2 regions of the Bacillus tuaregi genome follow, and region 1 is predicted to be linked to the other one. Evidence: riboswitches for the same ligand, from Rfam matches in the RefSeq annotation. Region 1 holds a riboswitch; the other holds the start of a gene.
What was found. Region 1 has a riboswitch for FMN ahead of BQ5321_RS17045 (ECF transporter S component). Riboswitches for the same ligand answer to the same signal wherever they lie in the genome.

Region 1 (15,356 bases):
TCCTCTTTATTCATCTAATTTCCCTTCCTATTCTGTTGTGTTGCTTTTCCCGTATGTATAGTTAATAAAACACCCTAGTAAAAAATCAATTAAAAAGTGCATAAAAATAGTGACAAGTAAATTTTCTGTTAGTAAGTAAATAAAACCGATGAAAAAGCTTAATAGTGTGACGTTTAATAATAAAAACCAATTAAATAGATAACGGTAGTGAATGACTGCAAAGACTAGACTTGACACAATTAAGCCAAAATGAGTCTGAATCACTCCTCGAAATAATATTTCCTCGCTAATGGATACCATTACAGCAATGAAAGCTATCTGATATATTGACCTTCCCTGGAAAATTCGTTTGTTTAACCCGCCATCATCATAATATTCCTCAGTTAAAAGCTTCATTAATAGTAAATCAAGGAAAAACACAGCAAGTCCTGCTGTTCCTCCAACAAGCAAAATCTCAGTATCTTTCCATCTAAATAACTGAAAAAATTCAGTAAAGCTATCAAATAAAAATATACCGAAAATAAATGAACACAGGAATAGTAAAATTTGCGTAAAATACAAGGAAAGTAGTAATTGCTTGTCTGTTACCTCTTGAATAAGATTACGTTTGTTTTTCATCATTTCAGCTCGCTTATACAAATCAAGTTAATCCATTTTATTAACGAATACAGTCTAACATAGTCCATTCTATTAATTTAATAATATATCAGCTAATCGCTGTTTCCAACTAAATTCGTCATAATTATTGGTCATAACCGGTAATTCATGAAATTGACGCCATTTCAATCCACAAATATCACAGCAGTTTTCCGGCTTATTTCCAGCCGCTCTCTCTCCAAAATATTCAAGAATTCTTTCTCTTCGGCAGCTTTTCGAAAGAGTCCATCCAGTCATAGAAGCAATTTTTTCCCTTTTTAATTGTCTTCTTTTATCAAGCTCTTTTTTATACTGATGACAAATTTGCTTCACATCACCAGGCACATCAAGTTGCAACAAGTAATCACACAGCATTCGCCATTGTATTTCGGTAAATCCTCCCATCCTTTGAAGCTGCTCTTGAAACGGCAGCTGATAATAGGAAATTTCCTTTGATACCTCCAACATATCAGCAAGCCAATCAAGCTGCTCTGAGGATGGTATTTCTGACTCTGCGAGCTGATATGCTAACTGCTCATCTCCTGTTGAATATAATAGGACGGCTATACTCGGTAGGCCATCTCTTCCTGCCCGTCCTATTTCTTGAAGATACGACTCCATTTGCTGCGGCATATGAAAATGAATGACAAACCGAATATTCTCTTTATTAATTCCCATGCCAAAAGCACTTGTCGCACATATAATATCAAGCTGATTGTGCAGAAATTGCTGCTGAATTAATATTCTTGATTCCTGATCCATTCCGCCATGATAAGCCATTACCCGCTGAACCCCCTTACTTTGCAAGAATTCAACCGCCTGCTCCGCCATCTTTTTACTTGAAAAATAAACGATTCCCGGAGCAGCAAATTTAGCAATATGACCATAAAGAAGTTCCCATTTTTCCTGTTGACTTTCAGTTTGTTGAACGGTCAAGGCGATGTTTGGTCTGTCAACAGAAGAAATCACTTTTTTACAATGTTCAAGCTCTAATATATTAATGATATCTATTATTACCTTTTTAGTTGCTGTTGCTGTTAGGGCTAGGGTCAGGGGACGTCCTAATTTTTTACGTACTATACCAAGCTTCAGATAATCAGGTCGAAAATCATATCCCCACTGAGAAATACAATGAGCCTCGTCAATGACAAATAAAGAAATATTTATGCGCTGAAAGAGCTCCATAATACGCTCATTAGCTAATGTCTCAGGGGAAATAAAAATAAATTTATACTGTTCTAACTGACTTAAAACCCTTTTTCTCTCCATTCCGGTAAGAAAGGAGTTGATTGCCACCACGCTTTTTTCACCATTCATCTTCATTTGCTCTACTTGATCCTGCATTAATGATAATAACGGAGAAACAACTAATACATGGCCAGGAAGCAGATAGCCTGGAAGCTGATAACAAAGTGATTTTCCTGTACCAGTCGGAAGCATGGCCATCGTATGATAACCATCAAGAACAGTAGTAATCACTTCCTTCTGCCCTGCCCGGAAGGAAGAATATCGAAAATATTTTGTCAAATACTTTTCCAGCGTCATAGTTCTTCACCATACTTTGCTAATACGAGTCTTATTTCGAAATAACCAGCCTGCCCCACCATGCTGCGAATCTGCTTAAGCTGCTTTGTCTGTAGCTTTTTGGCTGCCTGCTTGATTAAGTTTTGCTTTTCAGCGGAAACATAAGCATCAATCGTAAAGTTTTCTACATTTAACGCTAACTCAACAAGATGATCTTCAATTGTGCTTTTTTTTAAGCCTCGAATGGTCATAATATCTGTAACGGAATGTCCTTGCTTTAATAACGTATAGGTTTTTTCCGTTGAGTTGGTTAAATTATGTTTTTGCGGTTTTTCTATAAAAAAAGATAAAATTGGGAAATGTGCCGGATTTGTCTCAATATGTCCGATCATATAATGGAGAATACTTAAAAAATGGTAATGATAATAGGCTTGTTCCATTTGAAAATTCTGTGCCGCCTGAACTTCCGTGTAGCCAATGGACCGATATCCAGTCAGTCTTATGACAAGATAATCAGGATTAAGCGAGGGGTCACTTTCTAAACAGCTAACCAATTCTTGATATATTTGCTTTCCAAGTGAGTCTCTGCTCAATCTGTTATGTGCAAGAAATTGTCTTATCCATAACAAGGTTTCTGTTTTTCTTTGTACCGGAAGATATTTGGACTCACGTTTCTTTAAATTTGAAATAACCTGAACAGCAAGAGATAATCTTTCCCAAAAAACAAGCGATGTTCGTTGATGTTTCCATCCATTCACATGTTTTGGAATCGGCGTTTCGGCTAGTCCCTTTTCCAGTTGCTTTACTCCTTTTTCCGTAACAGCATAATGCTGGGCAGCTTTTTCGATAATCAGCTGTTCATTAGATAACTCTGTAACCATCGTTTCTAATTGCTGCCTACTTATATTCGTTTCTGTTTGAAATAATGGTGCTAAATGAAACAAATGGGCATCCTGAATAGTTTGGGAGGATTTTTTCCCCTGTAATAAATGATAGATTGAATAAATCGTCCGTTCACCCTGTAATTTATGTAAACAGTAAAGAATCATTAATTGGTTAAAGGTCAGCTTCATTTCATCACCATACCATATCTTTTTCTGTCAAATTTAGATAATTTGTTACCAGAATCACTGAAAACTGTCTGATTTTATCATATCATGAAACAGTGGAACTAGTTATTATAATATATGTTCCATGAATTTCATAATAAAAAGCTTAAATGGTATTCTCAATATTTTTTCTATTGAAAAGTTTTTCATACAGCTTTACAATAGGGAATAGAAAAAGAGTTTATCGTTAAAGTTTTTCGTTAAGACGATAACAATAAAAGCTTATATTTTTTGGGAGGTTTTATTAATGGCAAAATATACTATCGTAGACAAGGAAACATGTATCGCATGTGGAGCATGTGGCGCAGCTGCACCAGACATTTATGATTATGATGATGAAGGTATTGCATTTGTAACACTTGATGACAACCAAGGAGTTGTTGAAATTCCTGATGTATTAATTGATGATATGATGGATGCTTTTGACGGCTGTCCTACAGATTCAATTAAAATTGCTGAAGAGCCATTCGATGGAGACGCAACTAAATTCGAATAATTTCATGAAATAATAAGCTCCCTCATAGCAGGGAGCTTTTTTGATAGCTATTTAATACTGGATTATGTGAATCAATGAATAAAAGCACCTATCAGGTGCTTTTTATTTTATACTACTTTTCTCACCTTATACTCGTTGTAGGAAGCTTGTTTTTTCAGCCAGGTTCCCATCTTTGTGAATAGGAGCATAAATACGATTGACATTGCCAAACCTTTTATGAGGTTAAACGGAAGTATTCCAGCAACAATATATTGACGCATTTCCGTTGCACCCATGGCCGGCCAGTTAAGGAAAAATGTGTACGCTGGTATTAATACATAGTAATTCAGAACACTCATAATCGTTGACATAATTAATGAACTGACGATTAAGGCAATCGTCATACCCTTTTTCGTTTTCATTTTATTATAAATATAATAGGTTGGCAGAATAAAAAGTAGTCCTGAAACGAAGTTTGCAAAGTGCCCTACTGGAACACCGGTTTCACTACCTGTCATAAAATAATCAAGTACATTTTTTAAGAGTTCAATTATGATACCTGCCATTGGTCCAAATATCAAGGCCCCAATTAATGCAGGAAGATCACTAAAGTCAATTTTTAAAAAGTTTGGGAATGGTGGAATTGGAAAATTCACCAACATTAAGACGTACGCTATGCTGCTTAACATAGCAATTGTAACTAATGCTTTTACTTTGTTTTGCCCTTTACTCATTTTTCTCTCTCCTTCTTTTGGATCCATCATCTCCAAAGAAGTAGGTTCAGCTTCACAACACTCCAATAAAATTCCATTAAAAAACCTCAAGTATGGAAACTTGAGGGAGAATTCATTAGAAGGTATGCTTAATAAGCATTCAGTTAGAATTATTTTTTTGAATGCTGCTAAACCTCCATCTTCTCCCATCCAGACTGTACTGTCGGCTTTGGAATCGCACCAAATCCTGCTTAATCAAATCAAGCTCACGGGCTTAGAGTATTTCACTCATCACCGTCGGTCGGGAATTTCACCCTGCCCCGAAGATAGATCATATTTTGTTTTTGTTTTACACGATAATTATACTGAAAGAAAACCTCGTTGTGAATATATCAGCCTATAATCTAGACATAAAACTTTCTTCTCTGCCACTTTTTCGACAAAAGTTCGTGAATATCCTGCAAAAACAGTAAAAAAAGAACAAAGGGACAGCTTGTCCTATTGTTCTTTTTTAGCTTAATCAACCATTAACCTTTGTTGAGGCGTAATCAGGTCATCCTTCAAGCCATTTTTCATTTTCAATTCAGTGACACTCATCTTTACTTTTTTGGCAATCGAATATAATGTATCACCCTTTTTCACAACATAAGTATTATGGTTATTAGCCATAAATCTACCGGCCGTTTCAATAGCCTGCTGATCCTTTTGCAGTGCAGCAACAGCTTGTCCAATTTTTACCTCGCCTAATGCCAGCATTGGATTAACTGCATTTTTCTTATCAACTGTCCAATGAGATTGATGTACTTCAAAATGAAGATGGACACCGGATGAATCACCTGTGCTCCCCATTTTACCAATGACCTCTCCTCTCTGAACTCTTGCCCCCTCATGAACATTTCTTTCCTGTAAATGAGCATAAACGGTCTCGAAGCTTTTATCATGCTTGATAAACACAACATGTCCATATGTATCTGAATAATAAGACTTAGAGACTACTCCAGCTTCTACAGCATGAATGGAGGTTCCTGGGGATGATGCTATATCAATCCCCATGTGCTGTCCCTGTCTAGTACCGAAAGAATCGGTAATGACTCCATCGGAGGGCCACATCCAATCTGTTGTCATCTCGTTTATGTTGCTGGCAGCTTCTGCGTGTTTTATGCCCAAAAATAATAAACTTACACAAAGCGCCATTATTCCAGCAATCAAAAAACGTTTTATGTATTCTCGCAATTCTTTTCCTCCTTGATCTAGTACCTCTTTTCAAACTATGTATACCTAGTATGATTTAGAACTACGTATAGGGGTCACTCCTTTATTTACGGTTAACGGTACATTAGAGCAAATTAATAGAGAGCAGCTGCAAAAAACACATCTATTAGAATACGGAATAATAGTCTCTTTTATACGAAAAAACGCATTATTTATAAAAAATAAAAAAGGAAGGATAAAATCCTTCCCCCATGTTTTGTTTCGTGTGAATCAAGAACAATCGGCAAATTATTAGCTTTTTTTCGCATTTCTTGGGATATAAAAGGAAAAAGATGTCCCCTTCCCGAGAATACTTTGTACTGTAATATGACCATGATGGGCTTCAATAATATTTTTCGCAATTGCCAAACCCAGCCCCGTGCCCGATCTGCCCCGTGTTCTTGCTTTATCGGCTTTATAAAAGCGTTCAAATACAAAGGGAAGATCTTCCTCAGGGATTCCAGCTCCATTATCCTTTACTTCAATATAGAGCCCTCTTTCATCACTGCGTTCAATAATCGAAACTTCTCCTCCTTCAGGTGTATGACGAATCGCATTATCGATAAGGTTCGTTAATACCTGTTCAACCCGATCCGAGTCAAATTCAAAGAATTCCACCTCAGTTTCTTGGTCAAATAACAAAGAAATATCCCTTTCTTTTGCGGGCCCTTGAAACTTTCTTTTGATTTTATCCAAGAAAGGACCAATTTCTACTTGATCAAGCATAAGATTGAAATACCCTGATTCCATTCTTGCCAAATCTAGCAATTCATTTACAAGCCTGCCCATGCGCAATGATTCATCATAAATAATCTTAGCCATCTCTCTTTTCTCTTCATGAGATTCAGCAATATCATCAACAATCGCTTCGCTGTAGCCCTGCATCATCGCAATAGGTGTCCTCAGTTCATGGGATACATTGGCAATAAAGTCACTCCTCATTTTATCCAAGGTTCTTTCTTCCGTCATATCTCTTACAACGGTAACAGCCCCACGAATATTCTTATGACTGTACAGTGGGCTGACAATCATCACCCAATATCGTCCCTGCAGAGTGATTTCTCCAATTTGTTCTTTCTCAGTACTTACAGCTAAATCAAATAATTCCATAACCTTTGATGGCACAGCAGCAGAACTATTTTCCTGACTTTTCTTTTCATAATACCAGCTTTGTAAAAATAACTCGGCTGGAGGATTCGTCATTAATATCGTACCATCACGATTAAACGTGATAACACCATCAACCATCCCACTTAATATACTGGACAGAAGCTCTTTTTCCTGACTTAAAGCATTAAGATTAAATTTCAGCTGCCTTCCCATTTGGTTAAAGGCTGTGGCTAATTCCCCAATTTCATCACGAGTTAATATCGGGACTTTAGTATCAAACTTACCCCGCGCTACTTCAAAAGCAGCCTGTTTCATTTTTCTTAACGGTGCATTAATTCTTGTAGACAGAAAGAAAGCGAAAAATGTCGTTAATATAATGGCTACTCCTGCAGCAAGTAAAATAAATTTCGTCGTTTCTCTTGCTGTTTCTTCCCCTACTTCAACCGACTGATAAATATAAACAGCACCATTTTGACCATCTCGAATGTTTAAAGGAACCCCAATAATAACGAGTTGATTATCCATTGACTTCTTATAGCGATTTGAAAAAGATGTTACGATGCTTTTGGTTTCCTTTTCCTCCATTACCTGCATTAATTCTTTATCATCAAAAAAGTAATTAACCGGAATTTTTACCGTATTAGCTTTTTCTGGTGAAGAATAATGTTCCTCAGGACTCAGGACAATCGTAGCGTTGGTTACATCATTTATTAATTCCCAGGAAATATCCAAGGCCGTTTGAAGTTCGTAATTTTCGACAATTTCCGCAATTTTCTCCGCATTCTCCACTAGATTTTGCTCATTTTGTGAAGAAGAATAATTTTGCAGAAATTCCATAATCATAATGGAAACGATAAATAATATAAATGAAACAAGTAAAAGAATAGTAAACCAAAGCTTGACAACGACACTACGCCAAAACATCATTCATTTATAACCTCAAATTTATACCCTACACCCCAGACAGTAATAATCATTTTGGCTGCCTGCTCTGAAACCTTGTTTAATTTCTCACGTAAGCGTTTTACATGCGTGTCAACCGTACGCAAATCACCAAAAAACTCATAATGCCATACTTCTTTTAATAATTGTTCACGGTCGAATACTTTATCAGGTGATTTTGCAAGGAAAAAGAGCAGCTCATATTCTTTAGGAGTCAAGCTAACCTCTTGACCATTTGCAATCACTCGATGGGCATCATTATCAATGGTTAAGTGCTGGAAAACAATGATATCTTTTGTAACAGGTTCCGTTTGAATATAGTTTGTTTTTACAGAACGTCTTAACAATGCTTTCACCCGTAAGACAACCTCACGCGGACTGAATGGTTTCACGATATAGTCATCTGTGCCAACTTCAAACCCTTGGACTCTGTTTACTTCTTCGCCTTTAGCTGTCAACATAATAACAGGCGTGCCTTTTTTCTCACGCAACTCACGGCAAACTTCAATACCATCCTTACCCGGCATCATTAAATCCAGCAGGATGACATCATAATCATTTGCCAATGCCTTTGACAAGGCTTCGTTTCCATCCTCAGCCTCTTCAATGACATAATTTTCCCTTTCTAGATACATTTTTAATAAACGTCTGATTCTTTCTTCATCATCAACAACTAATATTTTCACATTTTTATCCAAAAGAATACCCTCCTAGCAAGTATATTGTACCTAAAGAAACGGGTTTTTTCTATGATTTCATGTGCTTTCAGGAAAATATTTCTTTTTAAAAAAGCCTGCACTTTAAAAAGTGAGGCTAAACGATTATTCTTTATTATCCTGCATATGAGTGTAAACCTACAATGACAAGATTGACAGCAACTAGATTAAACATGATAATGACAAATCCGATTACGGCTAACCATGCTGATTTCTCACCATGCCAGCCTTTTGATAGACGCAAATGTAAAAACGCTGCATAAAAGAGCCATGTAATTAAGGCCCACACCTCTTTTGGATCCCAGCCCCAAAAGCGAGTCCAAGCAATTTGCGCCCAAATCATCGCAAAGATTAAAGCACCTAAAGTAAAAACAGGAAAACCAATTAAAACAGAACGATAGCTAATTTCATCCACAAGATCTGAATTAATATTTTTGACAAGCGGCTTTAACAGCTCACCAATCCGTTTCCTTGCGAACAATCGGATAAGTCCATAAAGTACTAATCCAGCTGTTAGCGACCATATCACTGTATTAAGCTTCTTCGCATCGATAATGGCTGGCATAGAAAGAAATGGTTCAAATTTCCCTTTTGTCACCAGTTCTCCTTCATGTGGTCCGACTAATGCCGGCATTGTATATTCAACCTCTGCCTCAGCACCGCCTTTATCAACCCAATTAAAGCTTGCCTTATAATCACTAAGTGAAAAAGCGGTTGTCACTGTAATAAAACCAATTGTACATATGAGTCCAAACATTACGATTTCGAGCCAAAATGTACCTTTACTTTTTTTCGTCTGGTCAATATGTTTTACAAGGTAGATTAACCCTGCGGCAAAGCTAATGGCTAAAATAGCTTCTCCCAATGCAGCAGTAATAACGTGAATATGAAGCCAGTCACTCTGCAGTGATGGGATGAGAGGAGTAATATTTCTATTAAACATACTTGCATAAGCAATGACTAAAATTCCAATTGGTAATGTGAATAGGCCGAGTAATGGAGTTTTGTAAATGAAAAAGATTACGATAAAAGCACCAATGAGTGCCATACCAAAAAAAGTTGTAAACTCAAACAAATTACTAACCGGCGCATGTCCAGACGCAATCCAGCGTATGATAAAATACCCAACCTGTGCTGCAAATCCAATTATTGTGATGGTAATCCCGATCTTTGCCCAAAGATTTAAGCTACTATTCCCTTGTCGATTTCTCTTATCCCTAATCGCCCCTCCAAAAAAAACAAGAGCAACTAAATAGAGAACGAAAGCTGTATATAATAAATTACTACTTAGGTTAACCAACCTATTTCCCCCTTATCCGTTCTTTTCTTCATCTAGTTGATCAACAGGCTCTGAAATACCAGTACCCTCTAGTACTGCTGAGATTTCCTTCTTAAGTCCATACCAGTTTTTATTTGTATGGCCAGCAACCCACAGCTCTCCATTAACTTTACGCAGCCAGATTCGACGATGATTCCAATACGAACCTTGGATTACACCTAGCATAAAAATGGCACCGCCCAGAGCAAGTATCCAAAGCGTTAAATCCTTTCTAATGGTTAAGCCTGTGACATTTTTTGTTTCGACACCCTTGAAGGTCATTTTATTTTGATTATCACCATATGGTTCAATATTTTGACGAATGGCTACAAAGCTGACTTCCCCATCAGGAGTTTCGGGTGTATACATTTTAAAAATAAAGCCGGGATTATTAGGAACACTCGACTTTGTGGATGGTTCTCCACCTTTATTAAATTGAAAATCCGGAAAATAGCTTAGCATTTCAACATAATATTGATCAGAAAGAACATATTTCTCTTCTGGATGAAATAAATCAACCGTCATGGTCCCGTACTCTTCATTTGTGGTTTTATTTGTGAGTGCAAAGGTCATTTTATCGAGTTGATTTAACTTATACTCAGATTGGTAAACAGCAAATTTCTCAAATTTCAAAGGCTGATTGACACGAATTTCATAATCCTTTACCTTTTCAAGCTCAGGTGTAACTCCTGGAATGGAATTACCTTCCTTTTTATAAAGAGTTACATTGGATTGATAATTTTTAGGGACCATTCCATTTTGTTCTAGAGCAGCATCAAAGACCTCTCCATCCTTTTGGGCATCATACACTTCAAGTACAAATTGGTCATTTTTCAAATAATACTCGCCCTTTGTCTCTGGAATGACCTTTGTCTCCCCTTCACGTAACCAAAGAACCTTATCCACATACATCCCGGGAACGAATCGCAACATTCCGCCAATTAAGAAGATTATCAGTCCAATGTGGTTGACGTATGGACCCCACCTTGAGAACCGTCCTTTTTCAGCGAGAATATTTCCATTTTCCTCTCGAATACGATAACGTTTCGCTTGTAATTTTTCTTTCACTCTCTTGAGCGCATCCTCAGATGACTCTGTCTTTGAAATGCCAAATAAGCGTTGACGCTTTAAAAAACCTTCATGCCTTGTCACGTTTTGCGTTTTCAATGCTCTGTATAACGGGACAACACGGTCCAGTGAGCAAATGACAAGTGAAACACCAATGGAAGCAATTAATAATAAATACCACCAAGAGCTGTATAAATTATGGAAACCTAGTTCATAATAAAGTTGTCCGATCCAACCGTATTGGTCCTTATAATATTCAGCAGCCGGTAATGTAGGCGGAATATACATTTCCTGCGGGAAAAGCGTCCCAAGCGCTGAAGCTACCAAAGTAATAACAATCAACCAAACTCCCACTTTAACAGAGGAGAAAAAGTTCCATATTTTATCAACGATCGTTTTATTATAGGTCTGAGAGCGGCGTGCACTGCCCTCATACCTCATGTCTAATAACTGTTTGTCTGTCTCTGATATATCCAATATTTTTCCGCACGCCTCGCACAGCAAGGTTCCATGCGGATTGACGTGCCCGCAATCACATTTTACCTCATTCATATTTTTAAACTCCCCATGTTCAAGGTTGTATTTGTTCCATAAAATCCTGTACCATTTCTTCAGTCAGTTGTCCTGTGTGGGATTTCACTACAGTCCCGTCCTTATCGATTAAAAACGTAATCGGTAATGGATTTATTCCATAGGCAGTTTGAACATCTCCTGTTTTATCAATGACAGCAGGAAAAGATAATTGATGACGCTGCATAAATTGATTGACGGCAAATTCTGTTTCCCCAACGTTTACAGCTAATACCTCTACCCCTTGGTTTTTAAATTGCTGATACTGATGGTCAATATATGGAAACTCCTCCTCACAAGGCTTGCAGAAGGTACCCCAGAAGTTCAAGAACACGCCCTTTCCTTCATATTCTGACAAACGATGCTTATCCCCATTAAGATCCACTAATTCAAAATCAGGAGCCTTTTCGCCAATTTCAACCTTCTGTATTTTATCTTTAGTTGCGTTCGCATATAATGCATAACCGACGGCTATAACCAGTAAGGATAGAATAATCGTTCTCATCCATAAGCGCCGTTTTTTCATGTGTTTCTCCCCTCCCCAGAAAGTGTTTTTAACCCACACACTTAACGCTTTACTAGTATAATATCAGAAAATTGCGTAGTTTGACATTATTATACCATTTTCAACATCCCCATGTTGTTTTTATACTTCATCAATTTGTGACACTTCTATGAATTTTCCGCCATCACTCGAAGCTGCTTTACTTCATGCGCCGTTAGCTCTCTGGCCTCTCCAGCCTTGAGTCCATGCAATGTTAAAAATGCGTATCTTTCGCGTCGAAGCTTCATTACCTGACAGCCTATTGCCTCAAACATTCTACGCACCTGTCTGTTACGCCCCTCATGAATGGTCAATTGAACGATTGAAGTGCCTTTTCTTTTATCAAGTGATAGCATTTTTGTCCGTGCAGGTGCTGTTTTCCCATCCTCTAACACGATTCCTTTTTCTAAGCTTCTAAGTTGTTCTCTTGAAGGAATCCCTTTAATTTTTGCAATATACTCTTTTTCTATTTCGTTTCTTGGATGCATGAGAAGATTGGCAAATTCCCCATCATTCGTTAGCAATAATAAACCTGATGTATCATAATCAAGCCTGCCTACCGGATAAATCCGCTGCTTAATCTCAGGAAAATAATCTGTAACTGCTTTTCTCCCCTTTTCATCCTGGACACTCGAAATAACTCCGCGTGGTTTATAAAAAAGAAAATAAACCGGCTCCTCCTTTTCCACCGGTATCCCCTCAACTTCTATTCTATCTGATGAGGATACCTTCACCCCAAGTTCCTTCACAACTTTACCATTTACCTTTACCTTACCCTCGAGAATCATTTCTTCTGCTTTTCTTCTCGATGCAAAACCAGCATGGGCAATTACTTTTTGCAGTCTTTCCATCTAGTCACCTCTATTAATAACTTTCTTAGTTTATCAAATCGTTCATCTTGAATTATGCCATAATATATTATTTTTTCAAAATAAAAGTGATAATTAGTACAGACAAATCGACATTTTTTAACACAAAAAAAACACTGACATTCATCCATCAATAATGAGTGTCAGTGCTTTTTCAATTTTGCCAACTAAACATCGCATATTCGTGATGCTTTAAAAGACTAGAACAACCACTACTATTGCGGCAATAATTCCAACTAAGTCCGCTAGAAGTCCAACCTTTAAGGCATCGCCCATTTTTTTTATGCCAACTGCCCCAAAATAGACAGTCAGGACATAAAAAGTCGTATCAGTGCTCCCCTGCAATACCGCCGCCAATCTGCCAATAAAAGAATCCGGTCCATGTGCAGCTATAAGGTCACTTGTCATCCCAAGTGCTGCATTGCCAGAAATCGGACGAATAATCGCTAGTGGAGCTATTTCAGCAGGCACACCAATGGCTTCCAGAAACGGGCGTACTAGGTTCATAAAATATTCGAGAGCTCCTGAAGCGCGAAAGATAGAGATCGCAACAAGCATTCCAACTAAAAAAGGAATGATTGAAAAGGCAATTTTAATTCCCTCTTTCCCACCCTCAACAAAGCTTTCATAGGTTGGTACTCGTTTAAATGTTCCATAGAGAAGAATAAAGCCGATTAAAATGGGAATAAACCACAAGGATATTATCGATACAAATTCCATCTTCCATCATCCTTTTCGCTTTCGGGTTCTTCGGTAATAAAACCAGCGATCAATTAAAATGGCTCCAACAGCCGAGCAAAAAGTAGCCAGTAAAGTTGGACCGACAATATCGGTGGGAGAAGCGGCATTATAATTCATTCTTATGGCAATAACCGTTGTCGGAATTAACGTGATACTGGACGTATTGACTGCCAAAAAAGTGACCATCGACCGGCTCGCTTCATTTTTGCCTCCATTTAGCTCCTTTAATTCTTCCATTGCTTTAATCCCAAGCGGTGTGGCAGCATTACCAAGCCCAAATAAATTAGCCATCATATTCGATAAAATATAGCCCATAGCAGGATGGTCCTTAGGCACCTCAGGAAATATTTTGTTTACGATTGGACGAAATAGCAGAGAGAGCTTTTCCAATAAGCCTGCTTCCTCAGCGATTCGCATAATACCTAACCAGAAAACCAATACACTGATTAAGCCGATACAAAGTGTTACAGCTTCAGATGCACCCTTAAAAACCGCCTCGTTCACTTCTTCCATGGTTCCATTTATCATGGCAAAGACTATTCCTATTAGCGTTAACAGAATCCAAATAATATTAACCATCCGATTTCACACCTAATTGAATGAGGAATAATTCGCGGACAGAATCATAGAAGGATTGCTTCTCTTTCTTTTTTGACTGTTTATAATATAGGTGAACTTCTTCAATTGGTTTATTATCAAAATAAACGATCGCTTTCCCAACCACATCTGGTACCATTTCCTTATCGCGCCACGCCTTTTTAGGCTTCTGAAGCTTATATTCAACCCTGAAGAGTTCCTCTTCAGCTTCTGTTACCGGAAAGAAAATATCACGCTTTACATACAGCTTTTTTTTATAAAACGGATCATTTATGTCTTTAATTTCCCCTTCCTTCATGACCTTTACAAGCTCATATTGCTTAAATCCATATTCATACATATTAATGTGATCATTCCAGTCATCTGGTCCATTTAATGTGACAGCAATTAAATCAAGTCCTTCTTTTGAGGCTGTCGTGACTAACGTTCTTTTTGCTCGTTTTGTGTAGCCTGTTTTACCTCCTGTAGTATATTCATATAATTCGGTAAGCAAACGATTTTTGTTCTTCCACACCCTGTCCCAGCTTTCAGTTGGATTTGGAGCACGATGAACTTTAGTTCCAGCAATCTTTTTATATGTACCATTGGTCATCGCATATTTCGTTAGCAGCGCCATATCATAGGCAGTAGAATAGTGATTCTCATGGTCATCCAGCCCATGTGGATTAGCAAAATGAGTGTTTTCCATCCCAATTTCAGCTGCCTTTTGATTCATTAAATAAACAAAACCGTCAAGACTTCCGCCAACGTGTTCAGCAATAGCGACTGCCGAATCGTTTCCTGACCGCAGCATTAAACCGTAGACAAGATCCTCAAGCTTTATTTTCTCACCCGGTTTCAAATAAATAGAAGACCCCTCTGCCCGAACAGCTTTTTCACTAACGGTGACCGTATCATTTAATTTTCCAGATTCAATGGCTAAAATGGCTGTCATGATCTTTGTAATACTTGCGATTCTTCGAACCTGATGAGCATTTTTTTCATATAAAACCCTACCTGACTGTTGCTCCATCAAAACAGCACTACTAGCACTGGCGTATGCAGAAGCGGCTGTTTTAAAGGGAAAGTACAGTGAGATAGTTGAGGTGACAAGGATCATAATGAGTACGATTTTTATTAATTTCATTCCACAATCCCTCTTCTCCTTAATCGTTAGTACAAGTCTATGCAATG
Region 2 (15,356 bases), 1.3 Mb from region 1:
CATCCCTTGTTCATGCCTCTACAGATGACAAAAAGCCTCTATAAAGCACTATTTTCTATCCCTATTGGGCAATTTCACGATATAAATTCGCCAATTCGATTGCCGTCATCGCAGCATCATAGCCTTTATTGCCAGCTTTTGTACCCGCACGTTCAATTGCCTGCTCAATCGAATCTGTTGTTAGAACTCCGAAAATAACCGGTACTCCTGTCTGCATTCCAGCATGTGCAACACCTTTTGCTACTTCGTTTGAAACAAAATCAAAATGTGGTGTTGCCCCTCTGATGACAGAGCCGAGCGTAATCACTGCATCATATTCGCCCTTCTCTGCTAATTTTTGTGCAGTTAAAGGAATTTCAAAGGCACCTGGAACCCAATAGATGGTTACATCCTCATCTTGGATTCCATGTCTCTTTAAAGCATCCTCTGCACCTGATAATAATTTGCTGTTAATAAACTCATTGAATCTAGCTACAACAATGGCAATCTTAAGTCCTGTTCCAATTAAATGTCCTTCAATAACTTTTTTCATTATACTTCTCTCCTTTAGGTATATGTGTTAAGTGTTTTTATTCTTGTTAAAAGGTTAGTAAATGTCCTAGTTTTTCCTTTTTTGTTTTAAGATAGCGCTCGTTTTCTTTTTCAGTCGGCATTTGCAGCGGAACGCGTTCTACTACCTCAAGTCCATACCCTTTTAAGCCAGCAATTTTTCGCGGGTTATTGGTCAATAGCTTCATCTTCTTAACACCTAAATCCCTGAGGATTTGAGCACCGATTCCATAATCCCGCAAGTCTGAATCAAAGCCAAGCCTGTGATTGGCCTCCACCGTATCATAGCCTTCTTCTTGAAGTCTGTATGCCTTCAATTTGTTGATCAGTCCGATGCCCCTGCCTTCTTGCCGCATGTACAGGAGGATTCCCCTACCTTCTTCGTCAATTTGATGAAGGGCAGCTGCTAGCTGTGGACCACAATCACAGCGTTTAGAACCGAACACATCTCCCGTTAGGCATTCTGAGTGTACTCGTAATAAGACAGGCTCAGCACCATTAATTTCTCCTTTAACAAGCGCAACATGCTCTTTCCCATCCAGGATACTTGTATAGCCAAATGCCTTGAATTCACCAAATTCAGTTGGAAGTGTGATTTCGACTTCCTGCTTTACGTTTGTATCGTGATGTGCTAAGCGATATTCAATTAGCTGTTCAATCGATACAAGCTTAAGGTCAAATTTTTCAGCTACCTGTTTCAAACTATTCAGGCGGGCCATTGTACCATCATCATTCATGATTTCACAAATAATTCCTACAGGTGCCGCATTGGCAAGTCTGGCAAAATCAATGGCTGCCTCCGTATGACCTGCTCTCCGTAAGACACCGCCATTTTTTGCAATGAGCGGGAAGATATGCCCTGGACGATTAAAATCCTCTGCTTTTGTATGGGGATCTAGCAACTTTTCAATCGTAAAAGCACGTTCGTAAGCACTGATGCCTGTCGTTGTGTCTTTATGATCAATTGTCACTGTAAAAGCCGTTTCCTTTGCATCCGTGTTGTTCGTCACCATTGGATGGAGATTAAAACGGCTGGCAATTTCTTCTGTCACTGGTGTACAAATCAGCCCTCTTCCCTCCTTGGCCATAAAATTAATCGTCTCGGGTGAAGCGAATTCGGCAAGCGCCAAAAAATCACCTTCGTTTTCCCTGTCTTCATCATCAACAACAATAATCACTTTACCAGCTTTTAAATCCTCAAGCGCTTCTTCAATTGTATGAAACATCCTTTTTCCTCCTTAAATGAATACTTTTCTCGTATCCCCAGCTGCATTTCTTCTAGTAAAACCCATTTTCTTTTAAGAAGTCGGCAGTTAATCCCTTTGGTTTTTCTTCACTTTGCTGATGATTCATAAATGAATAAAAGTATTTTGCCATAACATCGAATTCTAGATTCACTATTTCCCCTTCGGATTTATAGCCAAGCAGGGCCTCTTTTGCTGTATGAGGAATGAGGGAGACAGTAATTGAATCTTTTCCGGTTTTAAAAATAGTAAGCGATGTACCATCAATCGCAATCGAACCTTTCTCTAAGACAAACTTTGCATCCGTTTCAGGGATTTCTATCTCAACCAGAATCGCATTTTCCATATTCGTTCGCTTACGAATACGACCTGTTCCATCAATATGGCCAGTGACAAAATGTCCGCCAAAACGCCCATTTGCCAGCATCGCTCGCTCTAAATTAACCTTTGAACCTTCCTTTAACGAGGAAAGTGAGGTGTTTTTAAAGGTTTCTGGCATCACATCTGCTTCAAACTGAGTTTTCGCGAAATTTGTAACAGTTAAACAAACCCCGTTAACTGCGATACTGTCGCCAAGCTTTAAATCATTCATGATTTTTTGTGCTTCAATCACAAGAGCCAATGTATGTCCTTTTGCATTGATTCTTTTAATCGTTCCTAACTCTTCAATGAGTCCAGTGAACAAGGCAGTTTTCCTCCTTTTAGCTGTAGTATATATGGGGAAATTTATCGGTATCCGTTCGCTGTGGGGTAACTTTTGCAGGAGAAAAGGATAATAAAACACATTGGAGGAGATCATAAAATGCGGTTAATTAATGACAGACTATTTCCATGATCATTTTGGTGGTAAAAACTTAAAAAAGCCCCATACAATTAGTTTGTACAGGGCTTCATCATGCAATACCATAAAAAACGGAACACTAAATAAACGTTAGTATACTCTCATTTTTTAACGTGTCGCTTCCATATCCTTCTCCCATCCAGACTTTCACTGTCGGCTTTGGAATTTCACCAAATCCACCGTTTTCATTACTGAAACCGGGTCACGGACTAAGAGGCATCACCTCATCACCGCCGGTTGGGAATTTCACCCAGCCCCGAAGGATTCCTTATTAAATTAACATTATAGTATCATAGTTCAAAATAAGAGACAATGTATTACGCTAATCAATAGTCATTTATTGTTAAATTTTTGTGTCTAACCTGAATATATAGTAACTGACTATGATTGTTTTTAGCCTGTTAATGATTTCTAAATTTATAGAGACAAACTAGGAGTGAAAATAGTTGAACGATCTCTCTTTCCGACCAGTCCCCCTTCATTGTTAGAATAGGTGTATTACTGTCAACAAAGCGATCTCCCCACTCTATCGGCATCCAGCCTGTTTGAATTTCCGCTAGTATCGTTTCATCAGGTAGTAAAAAATAATAGTCTTGTAAGCTGCTATTTTTAATAGTAATACGCTTGTTTTCCAAGCAGTACTCTTTCTTTTTTCCTCCGTTCAGTTTGAAAACAACTACTTTTTCGTTTGCTGGAGAAATAATCTCTATTCGATCTTTTAAGTCACGAAAAAAGGCGATTGGCTGGTCTGAGTCATCAATCAGTATATACTTATTCACAAACAAGCGATCCAGAAAGTTGGGGGTAAACCATTTAATCCAAGAAAACGATTGATCTCTGATCTCTCCTGCTTTTTTTCCATTTGGTGTGAACAGGAGCAGTCTTAGCGAAGGAGCTGGCAGAAAGGCAAATAATAGTTTTCCAGCAAATAAGTTCTGGTCCGATGATTCGAGGCTAGTCGATGACCATTTTACTGCTTTTGCTCGTTTTTGATTTAATAGATATTTTTGATAGCAGAAAAAACTATAAATAAGAAATGGACTAACTAGTATAATAAGCTGATAGAAATGTGAAATAAAAAAGACGTAAATAAGGATAACGATTGATGGGATGAATGCAGCGAGACCTGCATTTAAAGAAACGGCGGCTGATTGCTGATAGTATTGTTGGATATTCATAAAAGTACTCCTTGTCCACAAAACATCAATTTTTAGATTCATTATTATGATTCTATTAATCACAGCCTCTATTTATGAAAATAATTAAACAAAAAAAGCCGCTCTCATACAAGAACAGCTTTTCGGGCTTATTAACGAATAATTCGAAATACTAACGGAATCCTATATACCTCTCCCTCATATGCCTTTACAGCGGCAATAATCGTAAAAATGAAGACATAGATTCCTACCAGCCAAATCGTGAGGATACCAATTAATATAATCATCAGGATAATACTGATTACCGTGTATACGGTATAGGAAATTAAAAAGTTAAAATACTCCTTTCCATGATAATCAATAAATGCTGAATCATCTTTTTTAATCAGCCATATAATCAGTGGGCCAATAAAGACGGTAAAAAAACTCGCAACATAAAGGACTGCAGCTAATACTCTTTCTTCCTTTGTCGGCATTTGCCATCCCCCATTTCCTAACATTTATTTTTCGAATAATAATCAATAATTCCAAAAACCTAGTTTTCAGAGGATTCCTATCTATAATACGTATTTCACCAAGAAAGGATTCATATTTTTCTCCTTCTTTTCTCTTAGTTGTTCTTGTTTACGTAATGATGAATATATTTGTGGTAGACAACCTTATTTATGCTTATTTTACATATTTAGAATTGAACAGAGGGTGATTTAGATGATGTCTAAGATAGAAGCATTTATTTTAGGAATAATCCAAGGGTTAACAGAATTTTTACCTATATCTAGTACAGGTCATTTATATTTAGGAAGGCATTTATTTGGCCTGGATGAAGCAGGTCTGTTTCTTGATACGATGCTGCATGTTGGGACTTTGTTAGCTGTTTTGGTTGTGTATCAGAAGGAGTTGCTGCAAATCCTGAGAAAGCCCTTTGGTCATCTCTCTATGCTACTCATAATTGGAACGATTCCCGCCGTTATTGTTGGCCTGGTGTTAAACGATTTATTTGATTCGATTTCGGAATCTGGCGCAACAATCGGCTGGGAGTTTTTGTTTACGGGCTTTATCCTATGGATGGCAGATGGTGTAAAGAAAGGCAGTAAAAAAATGGAGCAAATCAGCTACAAGGATGCCTTATTTATCGGAACCTTTCAGGCTGCTGCCATTTTTCCCGCCGTCTCTAGATCAGGATTGACCATTGCAGCTGGTCTTTTTAGAAAGCTTGACCGTGAAACCGCAGCCTGGTTCTCCTTTTTACTATCGATTCCGGCCATCGCTGGTGGGATTGTTTTTCAGCTTGGTGAATTAGCGTCAGGACAGGTTGAGGCAATTTCCTTCAGCTCATTATTAGTTGCCACATTAGCATCTGCATTATTTGGTTATGCAGCTATTGTCTGGATGATTCGATATCTACAAAAAAACTCATTAAAAGTCTTTGCTATTTATGTATGGATATTAGGTTTTATTGTTCTCGCCTTACAGCTGTCTGGTACCTTTTAACACAACATATCATTTTTTTACAATAGTATGATTTCTTGTCAAAAATTGTCCATAATCTTTATCGATAATTTACAAAAACAACATTTTCTTTTTTGATTTTTTTATGTAAAATACGAATAGATGTTATTCAATCTGTCATTTATTTGAACTTGAATTTTTTTCAAAGGAGACGATATTAGTTAACATCGATACGATGTTGCTTATGTTCAGTCAGAAAATATTATATTGTGTTAAAGGTAATTGGGAAGGCAAATGGTGCGCCACCAGTCATTCTGGTTCTAGTGGGTTCGATTCCCACCCCGAAATTTTTTAGTAAGATTATAAAAAATTTCGAGGGTGGGCGATAACTCTTTGTCATGGAGAAAAACTGCCCTCAAATTGGAGGGGTTAACCATGCTGAAGAAACGCGAACTACATGAATGCCATGAATTATATGACTTGATGATACACCCTGATGTCTTCCCTTTTGTGCGCCATAAAGCTCGATCCTATGAGGAATTTTTATTTATCACAAAGCAAACCATTGAGGCCGAAGAGCGTGGCGAACTAATCTCTAGAACCATTCTTGATGATTGGGGAGCCCCAATCGGCACAATCAGCCTATATGATATCCAGGAAAATGCCGGCTTCTTAGGAACATGGCTTGGTAGGCCCTTTCACGGAAAAGGATATAATCAGCGTGCAAAAGCTGCCTTCTTTGAGGAACTCTTCTATGAGCTAAACATTGAAACAGTCTTTATGCGTATCCGTACAGAAAATATCCGCTCACAAAAAGCCGCTGAAAAACTTCCCTACACCATCAATGCTGAGGAATCCCGTAAATCCCTTTTCGAGCAATTAAACTCAAATGGTGACATTTACAGGTTGTTTGAAATTCCAAAGGACCTTTATACGCTGCATACAAAAAGAACAACCATCGAGGATACTCAAAGATTGGAAGCATAGCTATAGCTTGTTCATGTATCGCATATTTTGGGTATTTGTTTAGAAAACATGATTTTTGCATACGAAAGCATCAAATTCGCCCGTCGAATTTGCGTCCGGATTACCTGAGCTCGCTCGATAAATTACCTTTAAAAAATCCGAGACATCCGCCGGAGGCTTTACTTCATTCAGCCGGGGTTTGAACCCCCACTTGTAGAAGTGGAGGACTTCTGCTGAATGAAGTTAAAAGCGGCTTGACCAGACGTTGGTCAGCCGCTATTTTACATATTTTTTTTATTTTTTTGTTCATGAGGAGAAAAGAAATATTAACTGTCTGCTCTTTTTTCGCATAGTATATTTCCAGAGTAAGCTTTGATTGTCATGAGTAACCATGAAATATTCTTGTTAGTATACACGAAAGGAAGTATAAGATGTTCCCGTGGAATTTATTTCCCTTTGACAAAAACATCCAGTCAAAAATGAAGAACATGAAGCCGGAAGAGGTTAATCAATATGTACAAAGTATGCTTGGAAAAGTCTTTCAATCTCCTTTTCCGAACCAGATGACTCTGCAGGATATGATGAAACACGCTCAAGTATTTCCTCAGGCACAAGATGATGACACAACAGTTGAAGCGCCCATTCAACATTCTGTATTTGAGACACATGACTTTATTTTTGTCCGAATCATAATCGAATCAGAAGACTGGTTAACAAGATTAAAGCTATCCCATACGTCACATCTGCTTTTACTTGAACATATCCCGGAAAATGGTCAAAAACATTCTATTCCTCTTCCCTCTCTGGTAAAAAAAAGAGGGACTACTGCCCACTATAAGGATCAAACACTTGAAATAAAATTGTCGAAAGAAATTGATACAAACTATGCTGAAGTAAATGTGACAGACATTTTCTAAATCACATCAGTTCCTCTAGCATCCATCGCTTCCCAAATAGTCAATAACAAAAAAGAACAGACTCAAGTATCACGAGACTGTTCTTTTTACTTCAAAATTATTCCATTATTGTAGAGGTAATGCTATCCTCCGGATCACTAGGTGTTCCAATGACAAATTCTTTCTTTGGCATGTTATGCATATTTTCAGCCGTTACATGGGAGAATACATAATATGTGCCTTCTTCTGTAAAGGTCTTTTCTAATTTAAATACACCGTTTCCTACATGCTCTGGAATAAATGTTTCATGGTTTTCATCATTTGCACGCCAAATTTCAAAGTCAATTTCATTAGGGTCTGTCACTTCTTTATCACCATAGGTGACCTTCGCTTCAAATGTCACCGGCTCATTGACGTTTCCCTGCTCAGGATTTACCGTTAACTGAACATCAAGAAATTGTGGAACCATTTCCTCTCTTTCCTGACCTCCTGAACAAGCAGTAAGTATGGCTAGCATTATGATTACTACAACTGATATTTTCCATTTCATGTTCATATACCCCTATCTTAATATTATAAATTCTACCTATACTTCCATATCATCAAGCACAGGTAGGTAGATATCCACCATCGTGCCTTTTCCGAATTTACTACTAATCTCTACATGTCCCCCGTGAAGAATGACTAGCTTATCGACAATGGCAAGTCCTAAGCCTGTTCCCCCATCCGAGCGAGTTCTTGCTTTATTCACACGATAAAAGCGCTGTTTAATTTTATCAATATCCTCTGCAGGGATGCCTTTTCCGGTATCACTAACACGGATAAAACATTGATTCCCCGCTTTTTTTAATGCTATTTTTATTACTCCCTTTTCTGTATATCTTAATGCATTATCCATAACATTTAGGATAATCTGCTCCATTCGTCCTGCATCACCATTAATAATGATATCTGGGTCTAAATCAAGCTGTAATACAAGATCTTTATCCTTCATAACAGGAATATATCTTACCGTTGCTTCTTCAATCAGCTGAGCAAGCGGCAATGGCATCTTCACAAGCTGGTACTCATCCGTGTCAAGCTTTGATAAATCCAGCAAATCACCTACAAGTCGTTCCATTCTTCCTGCTTCCCGATGAATGAGCTGCAGATATTGTTCCTCATCCTCTTTAGTCTGTACTAAACCAGAGAGCATGGCATCACTATAGCCCTTTACATAGCTGATGGGAGTTCTTAATTCGTGAGATACATTCGCTAGAAATTCCTTTTTTCTTTCATCCTCCTTTTGGATTGACTCAGCCATATGATTAAAGGCTGCGGCCAATTCACCAACCTCATCCTGAGACTGAATGGCCAATCTCGTGAAATAATTCCCCCGTGAAACCTGTTCAGCAGCCTGTTTCATTTCTATTAGTGGATTCGTTAATTTTTGAATCACTTTTATTCCGACAAATAAAGCAATAACAAGAAATAATAAGGCTGCAATAAACCAAAGGTAAGCGAACTCCTTTGTCAGCTCAGTAATTTTGGCCAGCGGCATATACATATAAATAATTCCTTCTAAACGCTGGCCATCTAATAATGGGATAATGACAGAAATAATTTTGCGGTCAAACCTTTCTTCATAGCCTACCTTTTCAATCGTTTCTCCAGCAAGCAATTGTTCTCTTTCCTCTGCGCCAATTAACGCCTGAGTATCCATTTCAAAAGGCAAGCAGGCGCTCAGTTCCTTTGGATTATTGACAACAAATACTTCTACTTCAGATTTTGAATTATACCATTCCATTTTACTTTTCCATTCGTCTGTTAACGAACCTCCTTGATAATCCGTTGCCAATCGATATCCTTCGTCTAATAGAGCGGTTTCAATATTTTCAACATATAATTTTTCATAAAAGAAATAGGATAAAAAATAAGAATACATAATCGTAATCAAGATGGCAGCGGATATGGAAATCCATAATTTTTTCGCCAGACTATTGGAAATCTGTGTCATGCCTCTTGAACCTCAAATTTATACCCAATTCCCCAAACTGTTTGAATATAGTCAGCCAGTCCCAGCTTCATTCGAAGTGTTTTTATATGAGTATCAACGGTTCTTAAACTACCAATATAGTCCATTCCCCAGATTTGCTCTAATAGCTGTTCTCTACTTAATGCCTGATGTTGATGTTCCATTAAAAATAGCAGTAATTCATATTCCTTTAATGTTAACGGTACTATCTGGTCGTCTACCATCACTGTGCGGGCATGTTGGTTGATCGTGATATTGCCAATTTTCTGCAATTCATCCTGATGATGATGTTGATGAAACCGTCTCAATACCGCTAGAATTCTAGCCACCATTTCACCAGGACTGAAGGGCTTTACAATATAATCATCACCACCTAATTGAAAAGCACGCACTTTATCCCATTCTTCACCCTTTGCGGAGAGAAAAATAATCGGAATATCATAGCTTTCACGAATTTTTTGACATACTTGAAAGCCATCCTCCTCCGGCATCATAATATCAAGCAGGATAAGATCAATATTATCCTGCTCAAGTATCTCGTAAGCTTCTTTACCTCCAGCAGCCTGTACACAGGTAAATCCTGAGTTTTCCAAATACATTTGTGTTAAATGGCGCATGTCTTCTTCATCATCAACGATTAAAATTCGATAGTTTGTCATTTTGTTACCTCTCCCTCACAATCATTTGAAAAGGGCCTTCTCCCACATTAAGCTTTTGTATAACCTCTAGATTAATAGGATTTAAAAAGTAGATATCGTTACTATCATAGCCTGCAACTACTAAATCATGCTGATAGAGGAGTAATTCAAACGGATTAGCACCAATCTGAATCGACTTTTCCTGTTCACCAGCCTTTGTTAACTTATAAAGTGTATTCGAGCCATGACTGAGAACGAATATATGATCATTCCATTCTGCGAAATTAATCGGCATCATAGGTGCATAATAGGTATTGATCAAGCTCCCATTTGAACTATCATAAACATGAATATTCGATTCTACATTCGTTCCAAGTCCATGTCCGCCAATCCAGAGCTCATTTTTCTCTTTTAGTAGTAAAGCACCGGCCGCATAGGAATGTATATTGATATTATCCTGTTTCTTTTTATTCTTTAAGTTAATCACATTTAAAATATCATCACTGATATTTAATACATAGAGCCGGTCCTCCCCCTCGAGTATGGTATACGGCTTTGCTTCAGTCGACACAGACACGATTTCATGTCCCTCAAGTGTAAAAAACCTCGCTAAATTTCTTTCCTGATCGGCAAATACTATTTCCTCCTCATTATTTAACAAATAGGCATTGACGATGCCTTTGCCAACAGGCCAACTGGAAATAATCCTCCCTGAAGAAAGTGAATAAAGGTCTACCGTGTCTAGCTGTTTTCCATATAGCAATAAAGTATCACCATTCGGAAATAGCATTCCTCCTGAATATGGTTTGTCTAATTTCCATCTTTCCAGGTTCTTTCTCTCTTTAGCATCTATAAAAGAAATCGTTGAATCCTTAATATTTATGGTAATAATTAAATCCAGATCATTAGATATCGGTATATATTGTTTAGTTGAACAGGCCGCTAGAATCAATAATAACAGGATTATGAAAAGTCCAAATACTTTTTTCATGTTTATACTCCTGACTCTATTTTATCCTAGCATTATATAAATAACTTGTGAGAAAACTGTGAAATTTCTCTTTTCCATTATTACTTTTTATTCAATTCTTCTATTAATGATAATCGAGCATATTCTTATTCCTTCATCTACATATTATCATGCTTCTTACTACTATTTTTACATAAATAAAAAACTATTTGCAAAAAATAATTACGACTATATTTGGAAGGGAGAATACGAATGACTACACCCTATCGCTGTCCAAATTGCAAAACAAATAAGAGCCGTTTTAACCTGATTAGACAATTACCACAAGCTGTCAAAATGGACCCGAATAACGGTAATATACTCGAGGAGTTTTCCTCCGAAAATTTAACTGCATTCCATATGCCTTATCGAGGACCTGAGCTTAGAGTTCAGTGTGCTGCCTGTGGATTAATTGAAGATGAAAAAACCTTTGTTAAGTTTGGTGAAATGAAATAATCAATGTATTCTATCACTATCGCTTAAGTAGTAAAAAGCCTAAACTGTCGTGCAAGCAAGACAGTTTAGGCTTTTAATTTTCTTCTAATTCCTTAAGCTGTGCAGCCAGAACGGTCCAATCTACATTTTCACCAATAAAAACTAGATTTAATGGCATATTCATATATTCTTTCATATATAATGGCATGCCATAGGAATACTGGAATAAGTATGGATAATGAGATTCAGAAAACTTTACATAGCCTTTTATCCGATATATCGAGTCAGGCATATTTTTCAGGAAGCTTTCGAATCCCTCCTGCTTGATATGGCTTTTAAAATGATAGATGAAGCTACGTAAGCTCAAATCGATATGGACATGGTCACGCGGCTTCTGTATGAAGCCCATTTTTCGAATCTCTTTCATCGGAACCTTTGAAAATGTCGTAAGAACCGAAAAAGCATGAGGATTTATATTCGAAATTTCCGAACTGATTCTTGCTTGGTTATCTTCGTCCAATTCATCTGTTTTATTTAACAGCAATAAATTAGCATGCTTAACCTGCTCTAACAAAAGCTGCTGGATTTGTGGACTTAGCTTTTTACGATCAAGCCAGCGACGACTATCAACGGTTGTGATGATTCCTTTAAAATCAATCCTATCAGCAAATAATGGTGAGACAACAGCGTCAAGAACCTCTACTGGATGAGCGGCACCCGTTGCTTCAATATAGATGACCTCTGGATTATTTTCCATTAAAAGCCCCTGCAGCTGGGCTTCAAGCTTATCGGAAATGGTGCAGCAAATGCAGCCATCTAAAAGCTCCTTTAAAGGCACATCTGTTACAGCGTCAGAATCAATTGAAACACTGCCAAGCTCATTCATTAAGACGGCTGCTTTTCGTCCATCCTGTTTTTCCTGTTGCAGTAATTGTTTTAATAAGGTTGTTTTCCCACTCCCGAGAAAGCCTGATAATAAGTAGATCTCTGTCTTATTCAAAGTTGAACCCTCCTATTTTATTCATTCGATGATGCAAAAAACTCTCCATCTGGAGAGTTTTTTTATTGAGCTATTTTACCTTTTAATATCTCAACCGCCTTTAATATCTGCGTATCATTTGCTTTAATTTGTTCACGCAGGGCTTCCATTAATGCGGTTGTCGAGTCACCTGTTAAAACACCGGTAGCCTCAAGACCCTTTTCAGTTTGGAAAGCCTTAACAGCTGATTCTGTTGTTTCATCAAAATATCCATCCACTCTACCAGGATCATATCCAAGTGCAGATAGCATTTGCTGAGCATTTTTGACTTCTGAAGAAGAACTAGAAAGCTTAAGCTCTGTTGCTGGATTCAGCAGTGTTAAGGATGCATATTCAGGTAATGAAACTTCTATATCTGGTTTAATCCCTTTTTTATGAATCCAATTTCCCTTTGGTGTTAACCATTTTTCTGTTGTAAATTTCAAATTGGAGCCATCAGAGAAATCCTGTGCCTTTTGGACAGTACCCTTGCCAAATGAGGTTTCGCCGACAAGCGTAGCGTTACCTGATTCCTTTACGGCACCTGCCAGTATTTCAGATGCACTTGCACTCCCTTTATCAATGACAACTACTAATGGAACATCCGGGTTATCCTTACTGGTCGAGGATCTCATTTCCTGTTTATTGCCATCACGATCCTCTACTTGTAAGACAACTTCATTATCTGGCAGAAATAGACTTGAAATGGTAATGGCTTGGTCTAATAAGCCGCCTGGATTTTGGCGTAAATCAAGAATTAATCCTTTCATGCCTTGGTTTTTCATATCCTGTAATGTACTTAACAGCTCTTTTGAAGTACTTTCTGAAAAGGATGTAATCTGTACTTTCGCAATCCCATCTTCAAGCATTTCACCATAAACCGTTTCAATTGGTATCGTATCCCTTACGATAGGCACTTCCATTTGCTCTTCGACCCCGGGGCGTTGGATAGTTAATTGAACGGTCGTTCCCTTTTCCCCACGAATCAATAATACGGCTTCAGTAGCACTCATCCCTTGAAGGCTCTTCCCATCCACACTAATCACTTTATCATTTGGCTTTAAGCCTGCTTTTTCAGCTGGAGAGTCTTTTATTGGAGACACAATGGTAATATAACCATCCTGTTCTTGAATTTCGGCCCCAATCCCTTCAAAGGAAGAAGAAATGCTCTCATGAAAACCTTTTGCTTCTTTTGAATCCATATAATCAGAATAAGGATCATTAAGTGATTCGACCATTCCATTAATGGCTCCGTTAATCATTTTTTCTTTATCAACTTCTTCATAATAATTATTTTTTAACGTATCGAACGCTGCAAACAGCTTGTCAAATTCACTTCGGTCAGCAGCAACCGTGACTGCCTTCTCGTCTCCAAACGCTAGAGCAACGGTTGTGATCCCTGCTGAAGTAAAGACAATAAAAAATAGAAGCATAATAAAATGGAATCTTTTGATACGAATAAACCCGGGTTTTTGTTCCTGAGTTTCTTTGTTTACATTTTCATTCTCCAACCAAGTTCACCACTTTCATGTTTCAAACTAACTAGGATAAACACCTTTCCTTACTTTTTAGAATAACATTTTTAAGAGGATTTTAACAAAAAAATGTACGACCTCATAAAAGCAGGATACAATTGAGTGTCCTCCATCGGCTGCTCAGAAGACACTCTAAAGTGTTTTTATATTTTTTTCACTATATTGAAGTATTCTTCTAGGGTTAGATTGTTCTCAAAAATCTCTGTTGCAGCTTCTACTCCTACATAACGATAATGCCAGGATTCATATTGATAGCCTGTAATACTCTCTTTCCCACTAGGATATCGTAAAATAAAACCAAATCGATGAGCGTTTTCCTGCAGCCATCTACCCTCAGTCGTTTCACCGAATTGCTCTGTAAGACCAAAGCTAGCACTTTCACTGGAAATGTCCATTGATAAACCGGTCTGATGTTCGCTATAGCCCGGAACCGCAACAGCTTGAACAGCTAGCTCCTCACCGACTCTACCAACTTCTGCGGTAAATACCTGCTGCTGTCGATCATAGGAACGATAGCCTGAAACGGCAAAAAGATGGACTCCATTGGACGTACCCTCTGTAAACATTTTTTCTAAAGCTTCAGCAGCTTCTTTTCGCAAATAGCTTTTTTCAATATCTTGATCACCAAATGAAAAAGCCACGTTTGGGCGGACAAGGTCTTCCGGTTCATAGCCATCTGGTAACGCATATTCTTTATTAACAAGAACCATCCGATTGGTTGGGTTTTGAATCACTTTTTTTCCATTAACATCTGCTATTTCATTAAAAAATACCGATTCCAAAACCAAATCTTCTTTTGTGCTTTCTGGGTTGGAAACGTCATTGTTATTCTGTTTATTTTCCCCAGCATCATTTTCTATTCCATCGATTTCCTTCTGATTCTGGGTTGATGCTTGCTCGTCCTGCTTTACATCCCCTTTTTCTGTAAAGGGATTTCCGTTACAGCCTGCGAGGAGGATTATGCTGCCTAGAGTTATTGCGATTTTCTTCATGTTTACCACCTATCTAATCAAATTCGCCCCGGTGAATTTCCACCCGGATTTTTATCGAGCTCGATCGATAAATGATCATAAAAAAATCCGTGACATCTGCCGGAGCCTTTAACTACAAACTCTATTCTATCATTTTTCCTCGTAATTACGAGAGATAATTATGTTGATAGAAAGAATAGTTATCATGACCTAGAGCAAAAAATAAAGAGAGCCACTGGCTCCCTCTTATTGTTTATTGACTGCTTCTAATGCCACCTCAATCATATCATTGAAGGTTGTTTGTCTTTCTTCTGCGGTCGTAATTTCTCCAGTGAGAATATGGTCACTAACGGTTAATACGGAAAGGGCCTTGCGTTTGAATTTGGCCGCTAAAGTGTAAAGGGCTGCTGTCTCCATTTCCAAGGCTAGAATTTGGTAATTGGCCCATTTTTCCAACTCAGAATTATCATTATAAAAGAGATCAGCGGTTAAAACATTCCCGACCTTTAAATTCAAGCCTTTTTCCATTCCCGTATCATACGCTTTTTTCAGCAGCTCAAAATTAGCTGTTGGAGCATAATCAACACCGGAGAAGGTAATACGGTTGATTTGCGAATCTGTTGAAGCACTCATG

Region 2: another riboswitch for FMN. It lies ahead of ribE (riboflavin synthase); the one in region 1 lies ahead of BQ5321_RS17045 (ECF transporter S component).

The regions. Positions count from the first base shown of each region.
Region 1 covers NZ_LT629731.1:3,055,075-3,070,430, forward strand. The annotation lists gene BQ5321_RS17020 (LysM peptidoglycan-binding domain-containing protein) at 1-14, opposite strand, end outside; gene BQ5321_RS17025 (CPBP family intramembrane glutamic endopeptidase) at 28-639, opposite strand; gene BQ5321_RS17030 (RecQ family ATP-dependent DNA helicase) at 691-2,181, opposite strand; gene BQ5321_RS17035 (YpbB family protein) at 2,178-3,233, opposite strand; gene BQ5321_RS17040 (ferredoxin) at 3,517-3,765, shown strand; gene BQ5321_RS17045 (ECF transporter S component) at 3,873-4,478, opposite strand; FMN riboswitch at 4,652-4,789, opposite strand; gene BQ5321_RS17050 (peptidoglycan DD-metalloendopeptidase family protein) at 4,974-5,690, opposite strand; gene BQ5321_RS17055 (ATP-binding protein) at 5,961-7,745, opposite strand; gene BQ5321_RS17060 (response regulator transcription factor) at 7,742-8,458, opposite strand; gene ccsB (c-type cytochrome biogenesis protein CcsB) at 8,592-9,776, opposite strand; gene resB (cytochrome c biogenesis protein ResB) at 9,789-11,414, opposite strand; gene resA (thiol-disulfide oxidoreductase ResA) at 11,434-11,958, opposite strand; gene rluB (23S rRNA pseudouridine(2605) synthase RluB) at 12,105-12,827, opposite strand; gene BQ5321_RS17085 (spore maturation protein) at 13,038-13,565, opposite strand; gene BQ5321_RS17090 (nucleoside recognition domain-containing protein) at 13,572-14,165, opposite strand; gene BQ5321_RS17095 (D-alanyl-D-alanine carboxypeptidase family protein) at 14,158-15,309, opposite strand.
Region 2 covers NZ_LT629731.1:1,789,856-1,805,211, reverse strand. The annotation lists gene ribH (6,7-dimethyl-8-ribityllumazine synthase) at 62-532, opposite strand; gene BQ5321_RS10935 (bifunctional 3,4-dihydroxy-2-butanone-4-phosphate synthase/GTP cyclohydrolase II) at 579-1,775, opposite strand; gene ribE (riboflavin synthase) at 1,828-2,478, opposite strand; FMN riboswitch at 2,758-2,902, opposite strand; gene BQ5321_RS10925 (hypothetical protein) at 3,036-3,812, opposite strand; gene BQ5321_RS10920 (DUF4870 domain-containing protein) at 3,944-4,267, opposite strand; gene BQ5321_RS10915 (undecaprenyl-diphosphate phosphatase) at 4,503-5,282, shown strand; gene BQ5321_RS10910 (GNAT family N-acetyltransferase) at 5,676-6,227, shown strand; gene BQ5321_RS10905 (hypothetical protein) at 6,638-7,123, shown strand; gene BQ5321_RS10900 (FixH family protein) at 7,221-7,652, opposite strand; gene BQ5321_RS10895 (sensor histidine kinase) at 7,689-9,098, opposite strand; gene BQ5321_RS10890 (response regulator transcription factor) at 9,095-9,775, opposite strand; gene BQ5321_RS10885 (YncE family protein) at 9,780-10,745, opposite strand; gene BQ5321_RS10880 (DNA alkylation repair protein) at 10,977-11,219, shown strand; gene BQ5321_RS10875 (CobW family GTP-binding protein) at 11,293-12,198, opposite strand; gene BQ5321_RS10870 (lmo1851 family serine protease) at 12,261-13,727, opposite strand; gene BQ5321_RS10865 (M15 family metallopeptidase) at 13,895-14,743, opposite strand; gene deoD (purine-nucleoside phosphorylase) at 14,969-15,356, opposite strand, start outside.